3 regions of the Franzmannia qiaohouensis genome follow, and region 3 is predicted to be linked to each of the others. Evidence: predicted binding sites of a transcription regulator. Region 3 holds the regulator's gene; each other region holds the start of a gene.
The links. Region 3 encodes PhoB, which activates phosphate uptake and scavenging genes when phosphate is short. Its sites were predicted from a motif close to TGTCATANNNNTGTCANA; they were not measured.
Positions count from the first base shown of each region.

Region 1: the regulator PhoB is predicted to act here: its motif matches at 1,351-1,368, upstream of QC821_RS14855 (PhoX family protein).
Region 2: the regulator PhoB is predicted to act here: its motif matches at 1,595-1,612, upstream of QC821_RS02595 (bifunctional metallophosphatase/5'-nucleotidase).

Region 1 covers NZ_JARWAM010000010.1:114,966-118,240, forward strand. Annotated here, with positions in the region: gene QC821_RS14850 (ferredoxin reductase family protein) at 1-1,238, opposite strand, end outside; gene QC821_RS14855 (PhoX family protein) at 1,415-3,275, shown strand, end outside.
Region 2 covers NZ_JARWAM010000002.1:87,061-90,335, forward strand. Annotated here, with positions in the region: gene QC821_RS02595 (bifunctional metallophosphatase/5'-nucleotidase) at 1-1,500, opposite strand, end outside; gene QC821_RS02600 (hypothetical protein) at 1,670-1,819, shown strand; gene QC821_RS02605 (ABC transporter ATP-binding protein) at 1,826-2,944, opposite strand; gene QC821_RS02610 (ABC transporter permease) at 2,941-3,275, opposite strand, start outside.
Region 3 covers NZ_JARWAM010000001.1:344,945-348,219, forward strand. Annotated here, with positions in the region: gene QC821_RS01630 (ABC transporter substrate-binding protein) at 1-194, opposite strand, end outside; gene phoR (phosphate regulon sensor histidine kinase PhoR) at 349-1,665, opposite strand; gene phoB (phosphate regulon transcriptional regulator PhoB) at 1,667-2,356, opposite strand; gene ubiA (4-hydroxybenzoate octaprenyltransferase) at 2,427-3,275, opposite strand, start outside.

The DNA.
Region 1 (3,275 bases), on a different contig from region 3:
TCAAGCAGGTCACGCAGGTGGCCAATCATCCCGGGCGGGCCGCACAGGTAGATCTCTCGGTCGGCGTAGTCCGGGCAGTGGTGTCGCAGGAAGGATTCGGTCAGCGGGCCCAGCTCGCGATAGAAGTGGGCCGTCACCGTGAAGCACTCGTTCTCCCCGGCGCAGCGGGTAAGCTCATCGAGGTAGTAGGCGCGGTCAGGGCCATTGGCCAGGTAGAACAGCTGCACGCCGCGCCCCTCGTCCAGGTCGGCCATGCCCCGCGCCGCGCTGACGAACGGCGTGATACCGATGCCACCGCCCAGCCATAGCGCATCGCGATCAGGATGGTGCGCGGCGAAGAAGTCGCCGTAGGGGCCCTCCAACATTACCCGGCTACCCACACTGACCGTCTGCAGCGCATGACTGGCGTCGCCGAGATCCTTGATGCCGACCCGCAGCAGCGGGTCATGCGGTGCCGAGGCGATGGTGTAGGGATGCTCTTCACCCCGCCCCGCCGTCAACGACTCGTCGAGCGGCGTGAGATAGACGAACTGGCCGGGGCGATAGCCAAGCCCGCGGGCCTCTGGGCGCAGCGCAATTTCCACCACCCCGCGGGCCAGCGGCGCGACGCACTCCACCCGGTAGGGGTGGCGAGCAAGCGATGGCGACAGCAGCTTGCGCCACACCATGGCACCAGCGCCAAGGGCGCCGAGCAGCCACCACGGCCAGGTCTCCCCCGCCAGCGGTAACGCGTGGCCCAGCGCCAGCAGCAGCGCCGCTGCCGAGAGCATGTGTAGCCCCTTCCAGCGCTGGTAGTCGAGCCGCCCGAAGAACTGGAAGGTCGGCGCCAGGAAGATCACCATCGCCAGCCAGGCCAGCCAGCCGCTCCACAGTGCCAGCTGCGACGGCGGCGGAAACAGCGTCAGCACCGCCACGTCAAGACCCGCCGGCACCCGCGCCAGGCCCAGGGCCAGCACGTGCAGCATGATCAGGATAAAGGCGCTGAAACCGAGCAGCCGGTGCAGCTGCCAGAGCCGGTCGAGCCCACCGAACCAGCGGTCGAATCCCGGCAGCCGGATACTCAAGGCCGCGGTCACCAGCAGCATGGCAAGCCCCACAATGCCGCTGACGCGCCCCACCCAGCCGAGCAGCGCCGCCGCCTCCCCCGGCGGCCAGCCCAGCCTCGGCGCGGCCACCACCAGCGGCACCAGCAGCGCGACGATCAGCAGCAAGTCGCCGCGGTAGAGACGCAATGCCATACGCCCTCCTCATCAGTTAGCTCTACAGTGTCGACGAGGCGCGAGCTGGCGCAAGGCAAGACACGGCGTTACTTGATCCATATCAACTCATGTCACCCAAACGACGCCATTAGGTCATGCTAATGTCATCTAGGCTGCCAACAATGGCGTCTCGTTCCACATGAGGAGACATGGCCATGAAACACCCGCAGCGACCCGGCGCGGTCGATCCGATTCTCGCCGACGGCGACGAGCCGCTCAGCAATACGTCCGGTAACCCCTATTTCGGCGATATCCTGGAGACGCGTCTCAGTCGGCGCAGCGTGCTGCGCGGCAGCCTGGCCACTTTCGTCGCCGGCGCCATGGCCACGCACCTGCCGTTCTCCTCTGCTTTCGCCGCCGAGGGAAGCGCTGCGGCGGCACCCAGCCTCGGCTTCTCGGCCATTCCCACCAGCGCCGCCGACGCCGTGATCGTGCCCGACGGTTACCGGGTACAAGCCATGCTGCCCATGGGCACCCCGATCAGCGGCGCGATGCCCGCCTACTCGCTCGCCGCCAGCGGTGAGGACCAGGCCCACCAGGTCGGCAGCCACCACGACGGCATGCACTTCTTCCCGCTGCAGGGCAGTTCCCGCGACGGCCTGCTGGTGATGAATCATGAGTACATCGAGCCGCGCTTCCTGCACGCCGCGGCGGCAGGGCTAGCCCTCGACCGCAGCGGCTTCCCGCAGAACGAGGACGGCAGCCGCGACGACGACCAGGTGCTCAAGGAGCTCAACGCCCACGGCGTGACCGTGGTGCGCGTGCGAGCGGACAACCAGGGCCAGTGGCAGGTGGTCGAGGACGCTCACAACCGCCGCATCACCGGCCTGACGCCGATGCGTCTGGCCGGGCCGGTAGCCGGCACCGAGCACGTGGTGACCAAGTACAGCCCGGACGGCAGCATGACCCGCGGCACCCTCAACAACTGCGCCCACGGCGTCACCCCGTGGAACACCTACCTGGCCGCCGAGGAGAACTGGGCCGGCTACTTCGCCAACAGCGACACCGAGATCGACCGTCGCCAGGCGCGCTACGGCATCGAGACCCGCGACAGCGGTCGCTACCAATGGCACCGTGCGACCAGTGGCGCCGACGAGTATCTGCGCTTCGACGCCAGCGCCCGCGGCGCCTCCGCCAGCGAGGACTACCGCAACGAGCCCCACGCCTTCGGCTGGATGGTCGAGATCGACCCCATGGACCCGGCCTCCACGCCGATCAAGCGCACCCACCTGGGCCGCTTCGCCCACGAAGGGGTGATCTTCGCCCCGGCGGTGGAGGGCCAGCCGGTGGTCGCCTACTCCGGCGACGACGCGCGCTTCGAATACATCTACAAGTTCGTCTCGGCGCGCCCCTTCGAGGCCGCCACGGCCGACGGTTCCCTGCTCGACGAAGGCACGCTGTATGTGGCGAAATTCAACGATGACGGCAGCGGCGAGTGGCTAGCGCTGGCCCCGGGTGAGAACGGCCTGACCCCGGAAAACGGCTTCGCCGACCTGGCCGATATCCTGGTCAACACCCGCAGCGCCGCCGACCACGCCGGGGCCACCAAGATGGACCGCCCCGAGTGGGGCGCGGTGGATCCGGCCACCGGCCAGGTCTACTTCACCCTGACCAACAATACCCAGCGCCAGGAGAGCCAGACCGATGCCGTCAACCCTCGCGCCGACAACAGCTTTGGCCAGATCGTGCGCTGGCAGGAAGAGGGCAGCCATGCCGGCACCCGCTTCGCCTGGGACCTGTTCGTACTGGCCGGCGACCAGGACGACAGCCGCGACCTGGCCGGCGAGCCGCTGGACCAGGAGGCTATCTTCGCCAACCCCGACGGCCTGTGGATCGACCCGGATCGCCGCGTCTGGATTCAGACCGATATCAGCGAATCGGTGATGAACAGCGGTATTTATGAGGTGTTCGGCAACAACCAGATGCTCGCCGCCAATCCCGAGACCGGTGAGATCAAGCGCTTCCTCACCGGCCCGGTGGGCCAGGAGATCACCGGCGTGATCACCACCCCGGACC
Region 2 (3,275 bases), on a different contig from region 3:
ATGGCTGTCGCCACCGGCAGCGGTGAAATGGTTGGTGGCGATGGTATAGCGCTGGTCCGGCGCAATCGCATCCAGCGAGCCGTCGACCTCGACCTCCAGGGTCACGACCCGCTCGCCCGGCGCTTCGCGGCTGTCGTATACCAGCTGCGTGCCGTCGGAGACATGCAGGAAGCCACCATTCTCGCCTGGCGCATCGGCCAGGGCGATCTCGAAGGTTTCGATCAGCTCGGCGCCGCTTAGCTCGACCAGCGTCAGGCGGTTGCCGAAGGGCTGCACGGCGATGAGGTCGCCAACGGTAACCTCGCCTGCCGGCAGCGGCTGGCGAATGCCGCCGCCGTTCTGCAGCGCCATCAGCGTGTCGGTTTCCACCCGCCGGGCGGCGGCCAGCTGGCCATCGGCGATCAGGTTGCCCAGCGCCGTCTCGTTGGCGCGCACGCTCTGCTCATCGCCATCGCCGTGGCGCGGGTTGGCCAGGGTCTCCGCCAGCGCCACGCCTACCGTCTCGTCGCGCAGGGACTCGATGGCCGCCGTGTAGGGCGCCAGCATCTCCGCGGCTTGGGGGTCGGGGTCGCTGTTCTCCACCGCCAGCAGCTCGCCGCTGACATCCACCACCATGCCGTCGCCGTCGAAGATCACCTCCATCACGCCGAGATATTCACCGTACTCGCCGGCCTGACCGATGACCGTTGGTGCCATGGTCTCGCCGCGCTGGTTCTCGGTGACCAGGGTCGGCGGGTCGAGCCGGGTATGGCTATGCCCGCCGATGATGATATCGATACCTTCGACCTGCTGGGCCAGCAGCAGGTCATTGCCGACGCTGGGATCACTGTCATAGCCGAGGTGGGTCAAGGCGATGATCTTGTCGATGCCTTCGGCTTCGAAGCGCTCGACCATCGCCTCGGCGGCCTCACGGTAGTCGCTGAAGCTCACGTCACCGGGGCTCGAGATATTCGGCGTGTCTTGGGTATTGAGGCCGAAGATGCCGATGCGCTCACCTTGATGCTCGACCACGATGCCGTCATGGATCGTGCCGCCCTCGGGTGCCTCGGCCAGCGACTCGCCGAGCAGCGCCTCAAACTCGGGTGACGCGGAAAAGTCCATGTTGGCGGCGACGATCGGGAACTCGGCGGCCTCGAAGAAGGCCGCCAGCGCCAGATGCCCCTCCTCCGGGTCGCCAAGATCGAACTCATGGTTACCGGGCACGAAGGCGTCGTAGCCCATCAGGTTCATGAACTCGACGGCGTCCTGGCCGTGGAACTCGGTGAAGTAGAGCGTACCGGAGAAGATGTCGCCGGCATCGAGCAGCAGACCGTCGCCGTGGCGCTCGCGCGCCTTGGCGAGCGTGCTGACCAGCTGCGGATAGGCGTCGGTGCGGCCGTGCAGATCATTGGTATGGAACAGCGTGAGGGTATAGCGCTCATCGGCGGGATCGGCACTCACCAGCCCCGCAACAAGCAGGCCCGCAAGGCCGACCACCAGACACCCTTGTCCATTTCGCATCGTGACGACTCCTTTCGTTGATGAGGCAGGTTCCCCAGGCATGATGAGCTGTCTCCCATCCCTGCCTATATTAGCACTCACCCTCTGGGAGAGCCGACATCTCACTGTCATGTGGTGCTCTTAGGCTAAGCGGACAAGGTGAAGCTCAACGCGACCGCAGGAAGTGGATATGGCAAACAGCAAGCGCCCCCCTCTCAGCGACGAAGAGACCGAAAGTCTGGTGCAACTGGCCAACGGCAACGCCCTGTCCAGGCAGCGCCGCCGTGACCGCGAGGCCGCCCGGCGGCGCCAGCAGCGCCGTCTCGGACGCGACGAATAGCACGCCTCAGTCGAACAGTACGCTGTCCCGCTCGCTGTCAGCGGCGCTGACCACGAACCCCTGACGCACGCCGACGGCAACCTCGCTACCCTCCTCTAGCTCCTGGGCGCTATCGGTACGCACACGCACCAGGCAATCGCCGACCCGCACGTGATACTCCCAGGCGTCGCCGAGGTAGGCGCGGATCTTGATCGTGCCGCGGGCAAGTCCCGGTTGGGCAGCATCGTGCGATGCCGTCAGCTGCACGTGCTCGGGCCGCACGGCGAGGCTCGCGGGCCCCCGCTCGGGGGTATCGAGGTTGACCTCAAGCGTGGCAGTGGCCTCCCCCGCATCGCCCCAGCGAATCGCTACCGTATCACCTTCGCGGTTCAACACGTCGCAGGGCAGGTAGGAGACGGTGCCGATGAAGTCGAGCACGAAGCGGGTCGCCGGCCGGGTATAGACCTCGGTGGGCGTACCGATCTGATGCAGCACCCCGGCCGACATCACGCCAATACGGTCGGACATCGCCAGCGCTTCGTCCTGGTCGTGGGTCACGTAGAGAATCGGCAGGCCGGTATCGCGCTGGACCTGCTTGAGCTCGGCGCGCATCGACTCGCGCAGCTTGGCGTCGAGGTTGGAGAGCGGTTCGTCTAGCAGCAGCAGGCTAGGCTCGATGGCCAGCGCCCGTCCCAGCGCCACGCGCTGCTGCTGGCCGCCGGAGAGCTGGCTCGGCATGCGGGCACCAAGCTCGCCCATGCCGAGCATATCCAGCACCCGCTGGACGCGAGCCTTTATCGCGTCGCGCGGCAGACCGCGGACCTTGAGCGGGTAGCCAATATTTTCGTAAATGTTCATGTGCGGCCACACCGCATAGCTCTGGAAGACCATGCCGATGGGCCGCTTGTTGGGCGGCAGGTCGCGCCGTGTGGCTGCATCGAACACGGTACGGCCGGCCATCTGGATGGCGCCCTGCTGGGCACTCTCGAGCCCCGCCACGCTGCGCAGGGTGGTGGTCTTGCCGCAGCCGCTGGGCCCGATCAGCGAGAAGAACTCGTTGGCGTCGATGGACAGCGAGACGTTGTCCACCGCGGTGACCTGACCGTAGCGCTTGGTCAGGCCGTCGAGGGTCAGAATGGCAGTCATGCGTCAGGTTTCCCCGCGCGTCGCTCGCGGCGCCGCGCTTCGAGTTTGGTAAGCCACTGGGTAAATAGGTAGAGCAGCAGAATCACCGGCAGGGTCAGCACCGCCAGCGCCGCGGCGCGCCCGGTGAAGCCGGAATCCTGCATCAGGAAGATCCATACGCCGATGGTCTCCGCGCCGGTGGTCCAGATCAGCACCGAGACAGTCAGTTCGTTGAATGCCGAGATAAAGATCAGCACCCACCCGGCCAGCATCCCCGGGCGCAGCAGCGGCAGGGTGATGTCACGAATGGTGCGCAACCGGCTGGCGCCGGAGGTCCAGGCCGCCTCTTCCA
Region 3 (3,275 bases):
ACGTCCATGTCCTGGTAGAGCAGGGTGTCGAAGATCTGGTGGTTGACCGAGTGGGTCGGCCCCTCGTTCTGGGAGTGCGGATCCATGGTCAGGCTGTCGGCGGAGCGGGTCCAGCGCAGCGTCTCGGCGTGGGCCGTGGAGGCCAGCATGGCGCCGATCACGGCGGTGGCCAGCAGGGTCTTGTTGAACGTCATGTTGTTTTGTCCTCGGTTCATTCAAGCGTTTGATGGGCGACTGCCCGTGTGAGATTTCTCTCACAAGGTAGCCGAGAATGCCAGGGGGGCTTGGTGCAATCTTTCAGCGCTGTTTTGACTGTTGCATATGAAACCGTCTCGCGACAGCCACGGCTCAGGCCTGAGACGATAGCGCCACGGCACTCGGCCGGGACAGGCGGGTGGCCGGGAAGACGCAGCGAAACAGCGCGCCGCGGCCGGGGTGGGAGACGATCTCGAGGTGGGCGTCGTGGCGCAGCAGCACGTGCTTGACGATCGCCAGGCCCAGGCCGGTGCCGCCGGTGGCGGTGCTGCGGCCCTTGTCGACGCGGTAGAAGCGCTCGGTGAGGCGCGGGATGTGCACCGGGTCGATGCCCTCGCCGTCGTCCTCTACCTCGAGGCAGGCAGCGTCACCCTGGGTGCGCCAGCGCAGGGTGATATGGCGGCCGTCGCCGGCGTAGCGCACGGCGTTGAAGACCAGGTTGGAGATGGCGCTGCGTAGCTCTTGCTCGCTGCCCACCAGCTGCCGCGGATCGTGGCACTCCACCAGCAGGCGGTGGCGCCCGGCGGAGAGCGACTCGGCGTCGCGGCGAATCGCCTCGAGCAGCGACTCCACGGCCACCGGCGCTTCGTCGTCGCCGCGCCGGTCGATCTCCAGCCGCGACAGCAGCAGCAGGTCGTTGACCAGGTTCTGCATGCGCGAGGTCTGGGCCTCCATCTGGCCCAGGCCACGGGCCAGGCGCGGTGGCAGCTGGTCGGCGATGTCGGTGTAGGTTTCGAGGTAGCCGGCCAGCACCGTCAGCGGCGTGCGCAGCTCGTGGGAGACGTTGGCCACGAAGTCGCGGCGCATCTGCTCGAGGCGGTGCAGGCGGGTGATGTCGCGGGCCATCAGCAGCCGCTCGTCGTCGCCGTAGAGGGTGATCTGGAACTGCAGCACCTGGCGCTCATCGATGGGCGAGGTCAGCGTCAGCGGCTCGCGGTAGTCGCGGGCGTTGAAGTAGTCGATGAAGCGCGGATCACGCAGCAGGTTGGTGATGTGCTGGCCGCGGTCGTGGACGGTCTGCAGCCCCAGCATGTGTCCGGCGGCGCTGTTCCACCACTCCAGGTCGCCGCGGCGGTCGAGCATCACCACGCTGTCGCTCATCGCCTCCGAGGAGTCCTGGATGCGCTTGAGGGTGTCGCGCAGGCGTTGCTGGGTGATGCGCTGGGCCTTCTGATACTTGTAGAGACGGTCGAACAGTTCGCCCCACAGGCCGCGGGCGGCGGGCGGTTCGGCGTGAGGGTGGCGGGTCAACCAGCGGTGCAGGGCGTGCAGCTGGCGCAGCTGCAGCAGCAGCACGATGGCCAGGCCTGCGGCCAGGCCGAGGCTGGCGAAACCCAGCAACCAGCCGACCAGGCTGGCGGCGGCGACGATCAGCGCCAGGCGCCACAGCTCGCGGCTCCAGAGACGCATGTCAGATCTTGGCGGAGAACCGATAGCCGGTACCGCGCACGGTCTGGATCAGGTGCTGATGGGGTTCGCCCAGCGCCTTGCGCAGGCGGCGGATATGCACATCCACGGTTCGCTCCTCGACATAGACATTGCCGCCCCACACCTGGTCGAGCAGCTGACTACGAGTATAGGCGCGTTCCTGGTGCGTCATGAAGAACTGCAGCAGGCGATATTCGGTGGGGCCGATCTCCACCGCGCTGCCGTGGGCGCTGACCCGGTGGCTGGCGGGGTCGAGTATCAGCCCCTCGACCTCCACCGCCTCCTCGACGCCCTTGGGCGTGGTGCGGCGTAGCACGGCCTTGAGGCGCGCCACCAGCTCGCGGGGTGAGAACGGCTTGGTGATGTAGTCGTCGGCGCCGGCCTCGAGGCCCTGGATCTTGTTGTCCTCCTCGCCCTTGGCGGTGAGCAGGATGATCGGCAGTTCGCTGGTGGTCTCCTCGCGCTTGAGGCGGCGTGCCAGCTCGATGCCGCTGGTGCCCGGCATCATCCAGTCGAGCAGCAGCAAGTCGGGCTGGTCGTCGACGATCATGGCGTGGGCATCCTGGGCGTTGTCGGCCTCGAGCACCCGGTAGTCGGCCATCTCGAGGGCCACAGCGATCATTTCGCGGATGGGGGCTTCGTCATCGACGATCAGAACGGTCTTGGCGGTCATCCGGTGGCCTCATCGGGGTCATGACAGTATGGCGATTACACCGCGCTTAGATGACATTCTCGTGACAACCCTACCCCTCCGGCCATAGCGTCAGCGCCAGTCCGGTGAACAGCACCAGCCCCGCCCAGTGGTTGTTGAGGAAGGCCTGGAAGCAGTGCTCCCGGGAGCGGTCGTGGATCAGCCACTGCTGGTAGACGAAGATCGCCGCCATGGCGGCCAGCCCGAGCCAGTAGAAGGCGCCGAGCCCGAGGCGCTGGCCGACCCAGCCGAGCAGGCCCAGGGTGACCAGCTGCAGCAGGCCGATGATCGCCTTGTCGGCGCGGCCGAACAGCACCGCGGTGGACTTGATGCCGATCTTGAGGTCGTCGTCGCGGTCGACCATGGCGTACTGGGTATCGTAGGCCACCGTCCAGGCCAGGTTGGCGGCGAACAGCAGCCAGGCCTCGGGCGGCACATGGCCGAGTACGGCGCCGAAGGCCATGGGAATCGCCCACGAGAAAGCGGCACCCAGGAACACCTGCGGGAAGTGGGTGTAGCGCTTCATGAAGGGGTAGATAAAGGCCAGCACCACCCCGCCGATCGACAGCAGGATGGTGAACAGGTTGGTGAACAGCACCAGCAGGAAGGCCAGCGCCACCAGGCCGGCGAACAGCCCCTTGGCCTCCTGCTCGCTGATGCGGCCGGTGGCCAGCGGACGCTCGCGGGTGCGCTTGACGTGGCCGTCGACGTGGCGGTCGGCATAGTCGTTGATCACGCAGCCGGCGGCGCGCATGGCGTAGACCCCGGCGACGAAGATCAGCAGGATATCGCGGCTCGGCAGGCCCTCGGCGGCGAGCCACAGTGCCCACAGCGTCGGCCACATCAGCAGCCAGGTGCCGATCGGCCGGTCGAGGCGCATCAGGCGCAGGAAGTCGGGAAG